2 regions of the Massilia sp. DD77 genome follow, and region 2 is predicted to be linked to the other one. Evidence: predicted binding sites of a transcription regulator. Region 2 holds the regulator's gene; the other holds the start of a gene.
The links. Region 2 encodes sigma-54, which starts transcription at its own class of promoters, with help from an activator protein. Its sites were predicted from a motif close to TGGCANGNAANCTGCTTT; they were not measured.
Positions count from the first base shown of each region.

Region 1: V7778_RS01465 (TldD/PmbA family protein) is a predicted target of sigma-54. The motif match lies at 4,651-4,668, and genes of this name have one in related genera.

Region 1 covers NZ_JBAMDH010000002.1:63,269-70,731, reverse strand. Annotated here, with positions in the region: gene V7778_RS01485 (serine hydrolase) at 1-556, shown strand, start outside; gene V7778_RS01480 (aminotransferase class V-fold PLP-dependent enzyme) at 697-1,971, shown strand; gene V7778_RS01475 (S1C family serine protease) at 1,980-3,527, opposite strand; gene V7778_RS01470 (class I SAM-dependent methyltransferase) at 3,646-4,437, opposite strand; gene V7778_RS01465 (TldD/PmbA family protein) at 4,811-6,445, shown strand; gene V7778_RS01460 (TldD/PmbA family protein) at 6,457-7,463, shown strand, end outside.
Region 2 covers NZ_JBAMDH010000023.1:91,042-98,504, reverse strand. Annotated here, with positions in the region: gene hpf (ribosome hibernation-promoting factor, HPF/YfiA family) at 1-358, opposite strand, end outside; gene V7778_RS15590 (RNA polymerase factor sigma-54) at 416-1,897, opposite strand; gene lptB (LPS export ABC transporter ATP-binding protein) at 1,903-2,658, opposite strand; gene lptA (lipopolysaccharide transport periplasmic protein LptA) at 2,658-3,230, opposite strand; gene lptC (LPS export ABC transporter periplasmic protein LptC) at 3,270-3,878, opposite strand; gene V7778_RS15570 (KdsC family phosphatase) at 3,886-4,416, opposite strand; gene V7778_RS15565 (KpsF/GutQ family sugar-phosphate isomerase) at 4,416-5,438, opposite strand; gene V7778_RS15560 (monovalent cation:proton antiporter-2 (CPA2) family protein) at 5,529-7,463, shown strand, end outside.

The DNA of each region.
Region 1 (7,463 bases), on a different contig from region 2:
TTCGCGCGTGCTGCTGGTGCCCGAAGTGAAGCTGGGCATCGCGATCTTCACCAACGCCGAGAGCGGCCCCGCGCTCAACGCGCTGCAATACCGCCTGATGGACCAGTACCTGGGCCTGGCGCCCACCGACTGGATCGGCCGCATCGCCGACGTCGACAAGGAGATGCACGCCAAGGAGCTGGCGCGCGTCAAGAAGGAATCGGCGACGCGCGCGGCGCACAGCAAGCCCTCGCTGCCCCTGGCGGCCTACGAAGGCCGGTACCAGGACGCCTGGTACGGCATCGCGACCATCAAGAAGGCGGGCAACAAGCAGGTGATGAGCTTCTCGCGCACGCCGGACCTGACGGGCGAACTGGAGCACTTCCAGCACGACACCTTCATCGTGCGCTGGAAGGAACGCAACTTCAACGCCGACGCCTACGTGACCTTCTCGCTCGACCACGACGGCAGCATCGAGCGCATGCGCATGAAGCCGATCTCCACCGAGACCGATTTCAGCTATGACTTCCAGGACTTGCTGTTTACGCCGGTGAAGGAAGAGAAGAAAGAGAAGTAAGCGGCAAGCGCCGCGCACTGCACTGACATTGAGTTAGCCGGCGCCCGTCGTTCCGGCCTTCGCCGGAACGACTTTCATGTGCCAGCGAATGTCATTGCAGTCGAAGCTGTTCGAATTCGACCTGACAGCGAGGAGCATCGATGAGCACTTTCTGGCAAACCCGCCGCACCTGGCTGCGCAGCGCGGCAGGCCTGGCCCTGGGCGGAACGGCCGCTGGCGCATCCGCCGTGGACGAGCCGTGGCCACCGGGCCAGAAGTGGGACAGGCTGGCCGCCAGCTACGAGGTCGCCCCCAACCTGGCGAACCTGGAAAACGGCTACTACGGCATCATGGCCAGGCCGGTGGCCGAGGACTTCAAGCGCAACATCGATTACCTCAACCGGAATAACTCCCACTTCCTGCGCCGCGAATTCGACCGCGAGGGTGTCGAAGCAATCCGGGCCACGCTGGCGGCCTACGCCGGCGCCGCCACCGGCGAAATCGCGCTCACCCGCGGCGCCACCGAGTCGCTCCAGCTCCTGATCGCGAACTACCGCCTGCTGAAGGAGGGCGACACCCTCATGGTGGGCAATCTCGACTACGACGCGATGATCGACGCCATGCAGGACAAGGCGCGCCGCCACGGCTGCGGGCTGGTCAAGGTCGAGCTGCCCGAGCCGACGACCCGGCAGCGCGTGATCGACGCCTACGACAAGGCGCTGCGCGCCCATCCGCGCACCCGCCTGCTGCTGCTCACCCACGTCAGCCACCGCACCGGACTGGTGCTGCCGGTCGAGGAACTCATCCGCCTCGCCAAGGGACGCAATGTCGACGTCATCCTCGACGCCGCCCACTCCTGGGGCCAGCTGGACTACCGGATTCCCGCCCTGGGCGCGGACTTCGTCGGCGCCAACCTGCACAAGTGGATCGGCGCGCCGCTGGGACTGGGGTTTCTCTACATCCGCGCCGATCGCCTGCAGGACATCGCCGTCGAACGGGGCAACAGCCTGTTCCCGGAGACCGACATCCGCGCGCGGGCGCACACGGGGACGACCAACGCCGCCGCCGTCATGACGATTCCATCCGCCTTGACATTCCATGCCAGGATACCGCTGGCCGAACGCAGCGCGCACCTGCGCGGCCTGCGCGACCACTGGGTGCGCCAGGTGCGTGACCTGCCCCAGGTCGAGGTGCTGACGCCGGAGGAAGCGGGCATGGCCGGCGCCATCACCTCCTTCCGCTTGAAGGGACGCACCAGCTTCGAAGCCAATGCGGCGCTGGCGCGCACCCTGGCGGACGAGTACCGCATCTTCACCGTGGCCCGCAGCGGCGCGGCGGGCGGCGGCTGCGTCCGCGTCACCCCGTCCTGGTTTACCCGCAAGCCCGAGCTGGACCGGCTGGCGCAAGCGATCCGGGCGCTCGCCGCCCGGACCTGAAGGCCAGCTTACTTGCCGTTCCAGACCTTCAGCATGTCATCCGAGCCTTGCGCACGGATGCCGTTGTCGGTCAGGATCGCCTCGGTGGTGTCCAGGATCGCCTTGCGCGGCAGGACGATGGTCTCGCCGTAGCGCTGTTCGAAACGCAGCACGATCTGCTCGTCCTTGAGGTCGCGCAGCAGCGCCACCAGGTGGCCCAGGCTGCGCACCGGCTTGCCGTTGACCGACTCGATCACCGAACCGAAGCGGTTGGAATAGCCGCTCACCAGCTTGTGCGGGAAGAAGGGCGCGCTGATCACCACCAGTTCCTCGTGCTCGGCATCGGGCGAATCGCCGCGGCGCGTGATCAAGGGGCTGGCGTTGAAAGCATAGCCATGCATCGCGCCGGCGTTGTTGCCGATGAAGCTCAGGAACTCGGCGCTGGCGCGGGTGAACACGATCGGACCATAGATGAAGTAGGGCGGGTAGCCGCCGTTCAGGTCCGGAATCAGGAGCGGACGCGGACCGGTGGCCGGCACCTCGACCTTCATGCTCTTGCCGTTGCGGACGATGGTCATCGGCACCTTGCCGTTCTTCGCCACCTGCTGGATGCGGTACTGGAAGCGCACGCGCAGGTTGGAGCCCAGCTTCACCATTGCCTGGTTATCGACCGGGAACTCGCCGATGTGGGTGACCACGTCCCATTCCTTCAGCGGCCAGGAGGAGTCCGTACGGTAGGGCCGGTGCACCACCGCGCCCTCGACCGACTTGTCGAGCTTGAGGTACTGGCGCAGGGCCGGGTTCTCCAGGGTCTGGATGCTGTCGTGCAGCAGCGGCTTGCCGTCGTAGCGGCCATCCGCCACGTCGCGCAGGAACAGCTCGATCTCCTCGTTCGGGATCACGTAGCCGATGTTCTGGGCGCCGGCCGCCATCGAGAAGGCCAGGCCGATCATCTTGTCGCCGGCGATCACCGGGCCGCCGCTGTTGCCGGGGTTGATCGGCGCGTCGATCTGGATGCGCAGGCCCGAGCTGAACGAGGTGTAGGGCACGAATTCCACGCGCGAGACGATGCCCTTGGTGGTCGACAGCGAATTGCCGCCCACCGGATAGCCGTAGGCGAACACCTGCTCGCGCACGTCCGGCAGCACCGCGGCGCGGCTCACGGGCGGGCGCTTGTCGAAGAAGCTGGGGTCTTCCAGTTCCAGCACCGCCAGGTCGAGGCCGCGCGCGATCGCGACCACCTTGGCCGACACCTTGTCGCCCGACTGCGAAGCCTGCACTTCCACCTGGCTGGCGTAGTTGACCACGTGGGCGTTGGTCAGGATGCGCTTGCCCTCGATGATCACGCCCGAGCCGGTGATGTCCTGCGGCGAGGACTTGGTCCAGGGCTTGTAGGGATCGGGACGGCGCACGGTCGAGAAGATCTTGACCACCGAGGCCTCGATCGCCGGCAGTGCGGGCGCGGCGGTCCGGGTCGTGGCGGCGGGCGGCACGGGCGTGGTCTGCGGGGTGCTGTCCTGGGCGTGGGCCAGGCTCGATGCGGCAAGCGCCAGGGCGGCAAGGCGGTAGATTTTCATGAATTCCTTCGGTTGCGGTGGTGTGTGCTCAACCGGAAGAATATACACCTGCGGCGCAAATGGAAATACACCGATCGTCACCGGGGGGGCCGCGGCGCCGCTCCCCCGGCGGGCTTTCTTATTGCTTGACGAACTTGAGCGTCATGCGGTCGCTCTCGCCGATCGCCATGTACTTCTCGCGGTCCTTGTCCTTGTTGGCCAGCACCGGCGGCAGGGTCCACACGCCTTTCTCATGATCGGCGGTGTCCTTCGGATTGGCGTTGACCTCGGACTTGCCGGCCAGCTTGAAGCCTGCGCCCTCGATCGTCTTGATGACCCAGGCTTCGTGCATGTAGCCGCTCGATGCCTTGGCGTCCTGCGGCATGGAGGCCGGCAGGCGGTGTTCTTCCACGCCCAGCACGCCGCCCGGCTTGAGCACCTTGTGGATTTCCTTCAGGGTGTTCTTGAAGGCTTCGTCGCCGTTGCCGACCCAGTTGTGCAGGTTGCGGAAGGTGAGCACCATGTCGGCGCTGTTCGGCGGCGCGATCTGGTAGGTGGACGGCGGCGCGAACACGGCCGGCACGGCCTTGCCGTAGACCGCCGGGGCGCCGTCGAACTTCTGCTTGAGCGCCATCGCGCCGCGGTTTTCCGGCACCATGGCGCCGCCGGCGACGATCAGCTTGCCCTTGTCGCGCAGGTAGGGGGCGAGGATCTCGGTGTACCAGCCGCCGCCGGGCGACAGTTCCACCACCGTCATGTTCGGCTTGATGCCGAAGAAGCTGAGGGTCTCGTAGGGATGGCGGTACACGTCGCGCGCCTTGTTGGCGGCGCTGCGGTGTTCGCCGGCGATGGCGGCCTTCAGGGCGTCGTCCGCCTGCGCGGCGCCGGCCAGTCCGGTGGCCAGCATGGCGGCCAGGATCAGTCGTTTCATCGATGCGTCTCCATGGTGATTGTCGTCGGCAGGGCGGAACGCCGCTGCCGCCGCGCTGATGATCGGGCAGTGCGGCCGGGCAGTCAAGCGTGTCGTGCATGCATATGTCCGATTGTCCGGGCCTGTCCGGACCGGACAGCCGGACAGTGCGCGGACACCTGGACGGACGCGGTTGAACGGCATCGAATCAGCCACTTGACGCCGTTCGGGTGGTGGCATAAAGATTGCCTAACCAAAAACTTTAGTCTAAGGTTGAGAAGTTTGCCGTCTTCCTCATCGGAGACGACGAAGTTCCCAGAAGCGCTGTACATACAAGAGCGGCGCCGTGCTGTGCAGGCGGAACCGCTGCCCGAGAGGATACCCAGGAGACCCTATGGAACGTCGTACTTTTCTCAATTTCAGCAGCATGGCGCTCGGTTCGATGCTGGTCCCGTTCGGCCGTGCGATCGCCGCGGAAGAACTGCTCAGCACCATGCCCGTCGCCGCCAAGAAGGCGCTCGCCGACGTCGCACTGAACGCCGCCACCAAGGCCGGCGCCAGCTACTGCGACGTGCGCATCGGCCGCTACCTGAACCAGTTCATCGTCACCCGCGACCTGAATGTCGAGAACGTCGCCAACACCGAGTCGGCCGGCGTGGGCGTGCGCGTGATCTGCAACGGCGCCTACGGCTTCGCCGCCACCTCGGACATGTCGAGCGACGGCATCGCCAACGCGGCGCGCCAGGCGGTGGCGATCGCCAAGGCCAACGCCAAGCTGCAGTCCGAACCGGTGCGCCTTGCACCAGTCAAGGGCGTGGGCGACGTGTCCTGGGCCACCCCGATCAAGAAGGACTGGCGCGCGGTGCCGATCAAGGAAAAGGCCGACCTGCTCATCGCCGCCAACAAGGCCGGCATGGACAACGGCGCCAACTTCATGCAGTCGATGCTGTTCCAGGTGAACCAGCAGAAGTACTTCGCCTCGACCGACGGCTCCTACATCGACCAGGACGTGCACCGCCTCTGGGCGCCGTTCCAGGCCACCGCCGTGGACAAGGCCACCGGCAAGTTCCGCTCGCGCTCGGGCCTGAGTTCCCCGGTGGGCAAGGGCTACGAATACCTGGACGCGCGCCCGGAGCACAAGATCAAGGCCGCCGGCGGCGTCGCCACCCTGTACACCGAGAGCTACGACATCATCGAGGACGCCAAGGCCGCGGGCCGCGACGCCAAGCGCAAGCTGACCGCCAAGTCGGTCGTGCCGGGCAAGTACGACCTGATGCTGTCGCCGGAACACCTGTGGCTGACCATCCACGAGAACGTCGGCCACCCGACGGAACTCGACCGCGTGCTGGGCTACGAGGCGAACTACGCCGGCACCAGCTTCGCCACCCTGGACAAATGGCAGACCAAGAGCTTCAAGTACGGCGCGCCGATCGTCAACCTGTACGCCGACAAGACCCGGCCGGGTTCGCTGGGCTGCGTCGGCTATGACGACGAGGGCGTCAAGACCAAGCAGTGGGACATCATCAAGGACGGCATCCTGGTCAACTACCAGGCCACCCGCGACCAGGCCCACATCATCGGCGAAGCCGAATCGCACGGCTGCTCCTACGCCGACAGCTGGAATTCGGTGCAGTTCCAGCGCATGCCGAACGTCTCGCTGGCCGCCGGCAAGAAGAAGCTCACCCCGGACGAGATGGTCAAGGGCATCAAGAAGGGCATCTACATCGTCGGCGACGGCTCGTTCTCGATCGACCAGCAGCGCTACAACTTCCAGTTCGGCGGCCAGCTGTTCTACGAGATCAAGGACGGCAAGATCGGCCAGATGCTGGAAGACGTGGCCTACCAGGCCAACACCCAGGAATTCTGGAGCGCCTGCAGCGCGATCTGCGACGAGCGCGACTGGCGCATGGGCGGTTCCTTCTTCGACGGCAAAGGCCAGCCGCCGCAGATCTCGATCGTCTCGCATGGTTCCTCGACCACGCGCTTCAACGGCATCAACGTGATCAATACCGCTCGCAAGATCGGCTAAGGACGGGACCCATGAGCATCTTGACCCAGGAACAAACCAAGCGCATCACCGACCGTGTGCTGTCGCTGTCCAAGGCCGACGAGTGCATCGTCAACATCGAGGGCAGCCGCATCGGCAACATCCGCTTTGCGCGCAACGCCGTCTCGACCGCCGGCCTGGCCGACGACACCCGCGTGCAGGTGCAGGTCGCCTTCGGCAACAAGCAGGGCACCGCCACCGTCAACGAGTTCGACGACAAGTCGCTCGAGCGCGCCGTGCGCCGCGCCGAAGACCTGGCGCGCCTGGCGCCGGCGAATCCGGAGTTCATGCCCGCGATCGCCAAGACCGGCTACAAGAACTCCGAGACCTTCGTCCAGCGCACAGCCGACATCGATCCGGAATACCGCGCCCAGGCGGCGGCCTATGCGATGGAAGCCTGCCGCAAGAAGGGCCTGGTCTCGGCCGGCTTCTTCACCGACCGCTCGTCCTTCGAGACCGTCGCCAACTCGAACGGCGTGTTCGGCCACCAGGTCGCCACCTCGCTCGACTTCACCTGTACCGTGCGCACCGAAGACGGCCGCGGCTCCGGCTGGGTGAAGCGCTCGGCGCGCGACGTCGCCAAATTCGACCCGCGCGAAGCGGCCGAAGTGGCGATCGAAAAGGCGCTGCGCTCGGTCGAGGCCAAGGCGCTGGAGCCGGGGCGCTACACCGTGATCATGGAACCGGCCGCCACCAGCGACCTGGTCGGCTTCATGCTGAACGGCTTCAGCGCCCGCAGCGCCGACGAGGGCCGCAGCTTCCTGTCCAAGCAGGGCGGCGCGAACCGCCTGGGCGACAAGCTGTTCGACCAGCAGGTCAACATCTGGTCCGACCCGTGGGACAAGGACGTGCCGGTGCTCCCGTGGGACAACAACATGCTGCCGCGCGAGCGCGTGCAGCTGGTGAAGGACGGCCGCATCAATGCGCTCGACTACTCGCAGTTCTGGGCCAAGAAAAAGGGCCAGCGCGCCGTCGGCAGCGCCGGCAACATCATCATGGC
Region 2 (7,463 bases):
AGGCTGCAGCGGCTTCTTCGCTTCCTTGATCCGGCAAGCGTTTGATCGCTTGGTGGTTATGGTCTTTCAACATCTGCTTGTGTTTCAGAACCTGTCGATCCAGCTTGTCCATCAGCGTGTCGATTGCGGCATACAGGTCTTGGGCGACACTGGCCACGTGCAGGGTCTTGCCGGACACCTGGACATTGATTTCAGCTTTTTGCCTTTTTTCTTTTTCAGTGAGGTTGTCGACGGCAAGGAAGACGTGGGTGTCGATCACTTGATCGAAATGCCGGATGATGCGCTCGAGCTTATTCTGAACATATTCACGGATAGCGGGAGTCACTTCGAGATGGTGGCCACTGATTGTGAGGTTCATACACACTCCTTTGAAAAGGCGCGCCGCCCAGGCACAAGGCGGGAGTGGGCAACGCTGTTACAAAGCTTTGCGGAGGCTGACGGGAGGGATCTTGAGCGCTTCACGGTATTTGGCGACCGTCCTGCGCGCAATGACCATGCCTTGTTCCCCGAGCATCTCCGCGATCTTGCTGTCGGATAAAGGATTCTTAGGGTCTTCTGCTCCTGTCAATTGCGCGATGAGAGCGCGGATCGCCGTCGAGGAGGCTTCTCCCCCCGCTTCGGTGGCGACATGGCTTCCGAAGAAGTATTTCAACTCGAACATGCCGTGCGGGGTCAGCATGTACTTCTGCGTTGTAACACGAGAAATTGTGCTTTCGTGTAGGCCTAGTGTATCAGCTATCTCACGTAAAACAAGGGGCCGCATGGCAACCGCGCCGTGGGAGAAAAAGTTCTTCTGTCGCTCGACAATGGCCTCGGCCACGCGCAGGATGGTATCGAAACGCTGGCGCATGTTCTTGATCAGCCACTTGGCTTCTTGCAACTGCGAATTCATCTGCCCTTCGCACTTGCCCTGCTTCATGAGCGAGGCGTAGAGGCTGTTCACGCGCAGGCGCGGCATCACATCCGGGTTCAGCATCACGGCCCAGCCGTTCTTGGCGCGGCGCACGATCACATCCGGTACCACGTAGTCTGACACGTTCGACGCGAAGGCCGCGCCCGGGTGAGGATTGCACTGGCGCACTACGGCCTGCACTTCGCGCAGGTCTTCGTCGTCGCAGTCCAGCGCCTTCTTGAGCTTGCTGTACTCGCGCTGGGCGAACCAGCTCAGGTAGCCTTCGACGATCTTCAGCGCCAGGCGCCGCGTCACCATCGGCACGCCCGGCATGCGGCGGATCTGCAGCGCCAGGCATTCTCCCGCGCTGCGCGCACCCACGCCCACCGGATCCAGGCTCTGCACCAATGCCAGGGCGCAGCGCAGCTCGTCCATGTCGATCTCGAGCTCTTCCGGCAGGCGGGCATGGATCTCGTCCAGCGGTTCTTCCAGGTAGCCGTTGTCGTCGAGCGCGTCGATCACCAGCTCGGCCAGCGCGCGGTCGCGCGCGGAGCAGCCGGTGACGCGGATCTGTTCCATCAGGTGCTCGCGCAGGTTGATGGCGCTCGCCTCCAGCTGCGGGCGGCCATCCTCGTCCTCGCCCCCGCCGGAGCCGCCGCCCGAGCCCCAGTCGGCGTCCGACGCGTCGCGTTCGGCGTCGCCGCCCTCGAAACCCTCGCCGGCTTCGCTGGATGCCGCGGGCGCGGCTTCGCCTTCCTGCGCCGGGGCGGCCGGCGCCGGCGCCTCGCCGTTGGGAGGCGCGTTGTTGATCGCGCCGTCGGCCAGCAGCCGCACCGAGCGGTCGAGCGGATCGTCCAGCCGTTCGAGCAAGGGGTTATCGGACAGGATCTGCTCGATCTCCTGGTGCAGTTCGAGCGTGGACAACTGCAACAGGCGGATCGACTGCTGCAGCTGGGGCGTCAGTGCAAGATGCTGCGATGTGCGGAGTTGCAGGGATTGTTTCATGTCTTCTACATGCGGAAGTGTTCGCCCAGGTAGACGCGGCGCACGGACTCATTCGCGATGATGTCGTCCGGCCGGCCCGAGGCCAGCACGGCCCCCTGGTTGATGATGTAGGCGCGATCGCAGATGCCGAGCGTCTCGCGGACATTGTGGTCGGTAATCAGGACACCGATCTTGCGCTCTTTCAGGAAGCGCACGATGCGCTGGATCTCGATCACGGCGATCGGGTCGACGCCCGCGAAGGGCTCGTCCAGCAGCACGAAGCGCGGGTTGGTGGCCAGCGCGCGCGCGATTTCCACGCGGCGGCGCTCGCCGCCCGAGAGCGACATGGCCGGGTTCTCGCGCAGCTTCTCGATCTGCAGGTCGGCCAGCAGGGTGTCGAGGCGTTCGCCGATCTGTTCCTTGCTCAGCGGCCGGCCGTCGACCTGCTGCAGCTCGAGCACCGCGCGGATGTTCTCCTCCACGGTCAGCTTGCGGAACACCGAGGCTTCCTGCGGCAGGTAGGACAGGCCCAGCACCGCGCGCCGGTGGATCGGCAGGCTCGAGATGTCGGTGCCGTTGATGTCGATCGAGCCGGCGTCTGAAGGCACCAGGCCGACGATCATGTAGAAGGACGTGGTCTTGCCGGCGCCGTTCGGGCCCAGCAGGCCGACCACCTCGCCGCACTCGACCTGCAGCGAGACGTCGCGCACCACCAGGCGCTTGCCGTAGCTCTTCTGCAGGCCCTTGACGATCAGGGTGCTGCCGCTGTCGCGTGCCTCCATCATTGCTTGCCCGCCGCGGGTGCCGCCGCCGGCGCCGGCGCGGCGCGCTTGGGCGCCAGGATCAGGGTGCCGCGTCCGCCGCCGACCTTGCTCTGGCCGCTGGCGTCGTTGCGCACGCTGGCGACTTCCTTGCGGTTGTCGTAGGAGATGAAGGGCGCATTGATCTCGTTGGTCACGCGCTTGCTCTCGAGTTCCTTGACCACGGCGTCCGAGAAAAGCTTGACCATCTCGATGCGTTCGTCGTATTCGATGCGCTGGGCCTGGCCTTCGACCCACAGGTCGGGGCCGCCGTCGCGCTTCTGGCGGAAGGTGGCGACCTTGCCCGGGTTCGCGGTCAGGGTCACGCTCATGTAGCCTTCCGGCGTTTCCTTGACCAGGGCGCGGTCCGACTTGAGCACCAGGGTGCCGCGGGTGACGACCACGTTGCCGGTCAGGATACGGGTCTGGGTGACCTCGTCGACGTCGAGCGAGTCGAAATTGATGACGGCCTGCTTGAGCGAATCGGCGCGCTCGGCGAAAGCCGGGAGCGACAGCAGGGAAAGGCAAAGGGCAGCGAGGTGTTTCTTCATCATGTTCTGGTCCTGGGTTGACGCGGCGCTGTCATGAACGGCCTATTGGCGCGCGCGTGGCGGATAGACGATCTGGCCGCGGCTGGCGATGTGCATCTTCTGGGTCGCGTTGTTGGCCACCATGCCGGTGCCGCGTACGCTGGAAGCGCCCAGCTGCATCTCGATCGGCTGATCGGTCTTGAGGATTTCTTCGTCCGGCAAGGCGGTGAGCGCCTGGGTGCGCACGCGCAGCGCTTCCGACCTGGCGGTGCGCGCACGCTGCAGGTCGACGTTGCCGAGCATGTCGACGCGGTGTTCCTGGTGATAAATGCGGGCGCGGTCGGCGGTGACCGTCATCGGCGGACGGCCCGGCTCGACACCGCGCAGCACCGGCTGCACCACGGTCGAGACGTCGCCCTCGGGGATATGGGTCAGGCGCTTGCCCGACACCACGTAGCTCGGCTGGCCGCCCTCGGTCATGCGCACGAAGGAGAAGTTCTCGACGATGTAGTCGGGCTCCGTCGGCGGCCCGCCAAGGCGCGCGCCGGCGTCGTCGCCGTCGAAGGCCTGCAGCAGCCAGAAGCTGCCGAAGGCGCAGAAGACCGCGATCATCATGATCGTCAGGAGCTTCCAGCGGTGCGCGGTGCGCTTGTTGTTCAGGTAGCCGACCATCGCATGCTCAGGCGAAGTAAGGCGCGAGCGCCTGTTCGTAGGTGCCCTGGGCGCGCATCACCAGGTCGCACACCTCGCGCACGGCGCCGCGGCCGCCCGCGTTGCGCGTCACGTAGTGGGCGCGGTGCTGGACTTCCGGGTGGCCCGAGGGCACGGTGACCGCGAAGCCCACGCGCGTGAACAGCGGCAGGTCGATCACGTCGTCGCCGATGTAGCCGCACTCTTCCGGCGTCACGCCGGTCTTGGCGAGCAGCTCGGCGAAGCCGATGCGCTTGTCGTGGAAGCCCTGCCAGACGTGGGTGATGCCCAGGTCGGCGGCGCGCTTGACCACGATCGGCGAGTTGCGCGCGCTGATGATGGCGGTCTGGACGCCGGTCTTGTTCAGCAGCTGGATGCCCAGGCCGTCCAGCACGTTAAAGGTCTTGGTGACTTCGCCGTCCGGGCCGTAGGTGAGGCTGCCGTCGGTGAGCACGCCGTCGACGTCGAAGATCATCACCTTGACGCGCGCGGCCCGTTCCATGTGTGCGAGCGGCAGCATCAGATCACCTTGGCGCGGGTCAGGTCGTGGATGTGCAGGGCGCCGACCAGGCGGTCGTCCGCGTCCACCACGAGCATCTGGTTGATGCGGAATTCCTCCATCACGGCGACGGCGTCCACCGCCAGCTGCTCCGGATGCACGCGGCGCGGGTTGGCGTGCATGACGTCGCGGATGGTGAGGTTCGAGAAGTCGTGCATGCGCTCGATCAGGCGGCGCAGGTCGCCGTCGGTGAACACGCCGATCGGGCGGTTGTCGGCGTCGACCACGGCGGTCATGCCCATGCCCTTCTGGGTGATCTCGAGCAGGGCCTTGGCCAGCGGCACCTCGGGCGCCACGACCGGGATCGCCGCCCCGCTGCGCATCACGTCGCGCACGTGGGTCAGCAGGCGGCGGCCCAGGGCGCCGCCCGGGTGCGACAGCGCGAAGTCTTCCTCGCGAAAGCCGCGCGCATCGAGCAGGGCCACGGCCAGGGCGTCGCCCATGGCCAGGGTGACGGTGGTGCTGGTGGTCGGGGCCAGGTTCAGCGGGCAGGCTTCCTTGTCCACCGCGATGTTCAGGTGGACCTCGGCCAGCAGCGCCAGGCGCGAGGCCGGCTTGCCGGTCAGGGCGATCACGTGGGTGCCCATGCGCTTGACCGCCGGCAGGATGTCGAGCAGCTCGCTCGACTCGCCCGAGTTCGAGATGGCGATGAAGACGTCGTTCGGCGTGACCATGCCCAGGTCGCCGTGGGCGGCCTCGCCCGGGTGGACGAACATGGCCGGGGTGCCGGTCGAGGCCAGGGTGGCGGCGATCTTGCGGGCGATGTGGCCCGATTTGCCCATGCCGGACACCACCACCCTGCCCTTGCAGGCGTACAGCAGGTCGGCGGCGCGCACGAAACTGTCGTCGTCGCCCAGGCGCGCATGCAGGGCGCGGATCGCGTCGGCCTCGATGGCCAGGGTCTCGCGGCCCAGTTCCAGGAGCCGGCGCGCCTGGCTCTCGTCAAAACTTTTCAGCATTGTTTTTTCATCGGTTACACTCATACCAGAAGTATAAACGAATTGGGAAAGCAAAAAACTTGCCAGTCATAACAAACAACAACACCGACCGTCCTAAGGACTGGAACAGGGCCGATGCATTCCGGACTTGAACTGACCCTGCTCCTGCTGGGCTGCGCCGTGCTCGGCGTGGTTGCTTTCCGCATGCTCCACCTGCCGCCGATGCTCGGCTACCTCGCCGTCGGCGTGCTGATCGGCCCCCATGCCCTGGCCCTGGCCGACGACAGCCCGGCCACCCACGCGCTGGCCGAATTCGGCGTCGTGTTCCTGATGTTCTCCATTGGACTGGAATTCTCCCTGGCCCAGCTCAAGGCGATGCGGCGCATCGTCTTCGGGCTGGGCATGGCGCAAGTCGTATTGACCATTGTGGCCACCATGCTGTTCGGGCAGCTGATCTCCATGCTCACGCCGCAGCTGAACATCAGCTGGCAGGCCGCCCTCGCCCTGGGCGGGGCGCTGGCCATGTCCTCGACCGCGATCGTGGTCAAGATGATCACCGAGCGCCTCGAGCTCGAGAGCGAGCACGGACGCCGCATCATCGGCATCCTGCTGTTCCAGGACCTGGCGGTGGTGCCGCTCCTGATCCTGATTCCCTCGCTGGCGCGCAACCCGGAAGACCTGCCGGCCACCCTCGGCCTGGCGGCCCTGAAGGCGGCCGCGGTGCTGGCCCTGCTGCTGTTCTTCGGCCAGAAGCTGATGCGGCGCTGGTTCACGGTGGTGGCCAAGCGCCGCTCGCAGGAGCTGTTCATGCTCAACCTGCTCCTGGTGACCCTGGGCGGGGCCTGGATCACCGAGCAGGCCGGCCTGTCGCTGGCGCTGGGGGCCTTTGTGGCCGGCATGCTGATTTCCGAGACCCAGTACAAGCACCAGGTGGAAGAAGACATCAAACCCTTCCGCGACGTGCTGCTGGGGCTGTTCTTCATCACCATCGGCATGCTGCTCGACCTGCAGATGGTGCTGGCCAACTGGTGGCTGGTGCTGGCGCTGCTGGTGCTGCCGGTGCTGCTCAAGTTCGCGCTGATCGCCGGCCTCGCCAAGCTGTTCGGCTCCTCGGACGGGGTCTCGATGCGCACCGGCCTGGCGCTGGCCCAGGCCGGCGAATTCGGCTTCGTGCTGCTCAACCTGGCCTCGGATTCGAAGCTGATCGATCCCTTCCTGATGCAGCTGGTGCTGGCCTCGATGGTGCTGTCGATGCTGGTGGCGCCCTTCATGATCGCCAACATGGACAAGATCGTCATGAAGGTCGCGGCCAACGAGTGGATGATGCAGTCGCTGGCGCTGACCCAGCTGGCGACGCGCACCATGAAGACGCAAAAACACGTGATCATCGCCGGCTTCGGGCGCAGCGGCCAGAGCCTGGCGACCCTGCTGAGCGAGGAAAAGCTGCCCTGGTACGCGCTCGACCTGGACCCGGAACGGGTGCAGGAAGCGCGCGCCGCCGGCGCCAATGTCTCCTACGGCGACGCTTCGCGCCGCGAAGCCCTGATCGCGGCCGGCGTCAACCGCGCCAGCGCCCTGGTGATCACCTTCGCCGACACCCGCCTGGCCCTCAAGCTGCTGCACCTGGTGCACGAGCTGGCGCCGAACCTGCCGGTGATCGTGCGCAGCCACGACGACAGCGACCTCGATCTCCTCAAGGCCGCCGGCGCCACCGAGGTGGTGCCGGAAGCGCTGGAGAGCAGCCTGATGCTCGCCTCGCACGCGCTGGTGATGCTGGGCGTGCCCCTGCGGCGCGTGGTGCACCGGGTGCAAGCCGCGCGCGACGAACGCTATGCGGCGCTGCGCGGTTACTTCCACGGGTCCGGCGACATCACGGACGATCCCGAGCACACCTATGTGCGCCTGCATTCGGTGACCCTGAGCGATGGCGCCGCGGCGGTCGGCAAGCGGCTGGCGGAACTGCGGCTGGATGAAGTGGGGGCCGAGGTGACGACCCTGCGCCGCAGCGGCGAGAAGCTCGAGGCCGGGCCGGAGACGGTGCTGCACGTGGGCGACGTGGTGGTGCTGCGG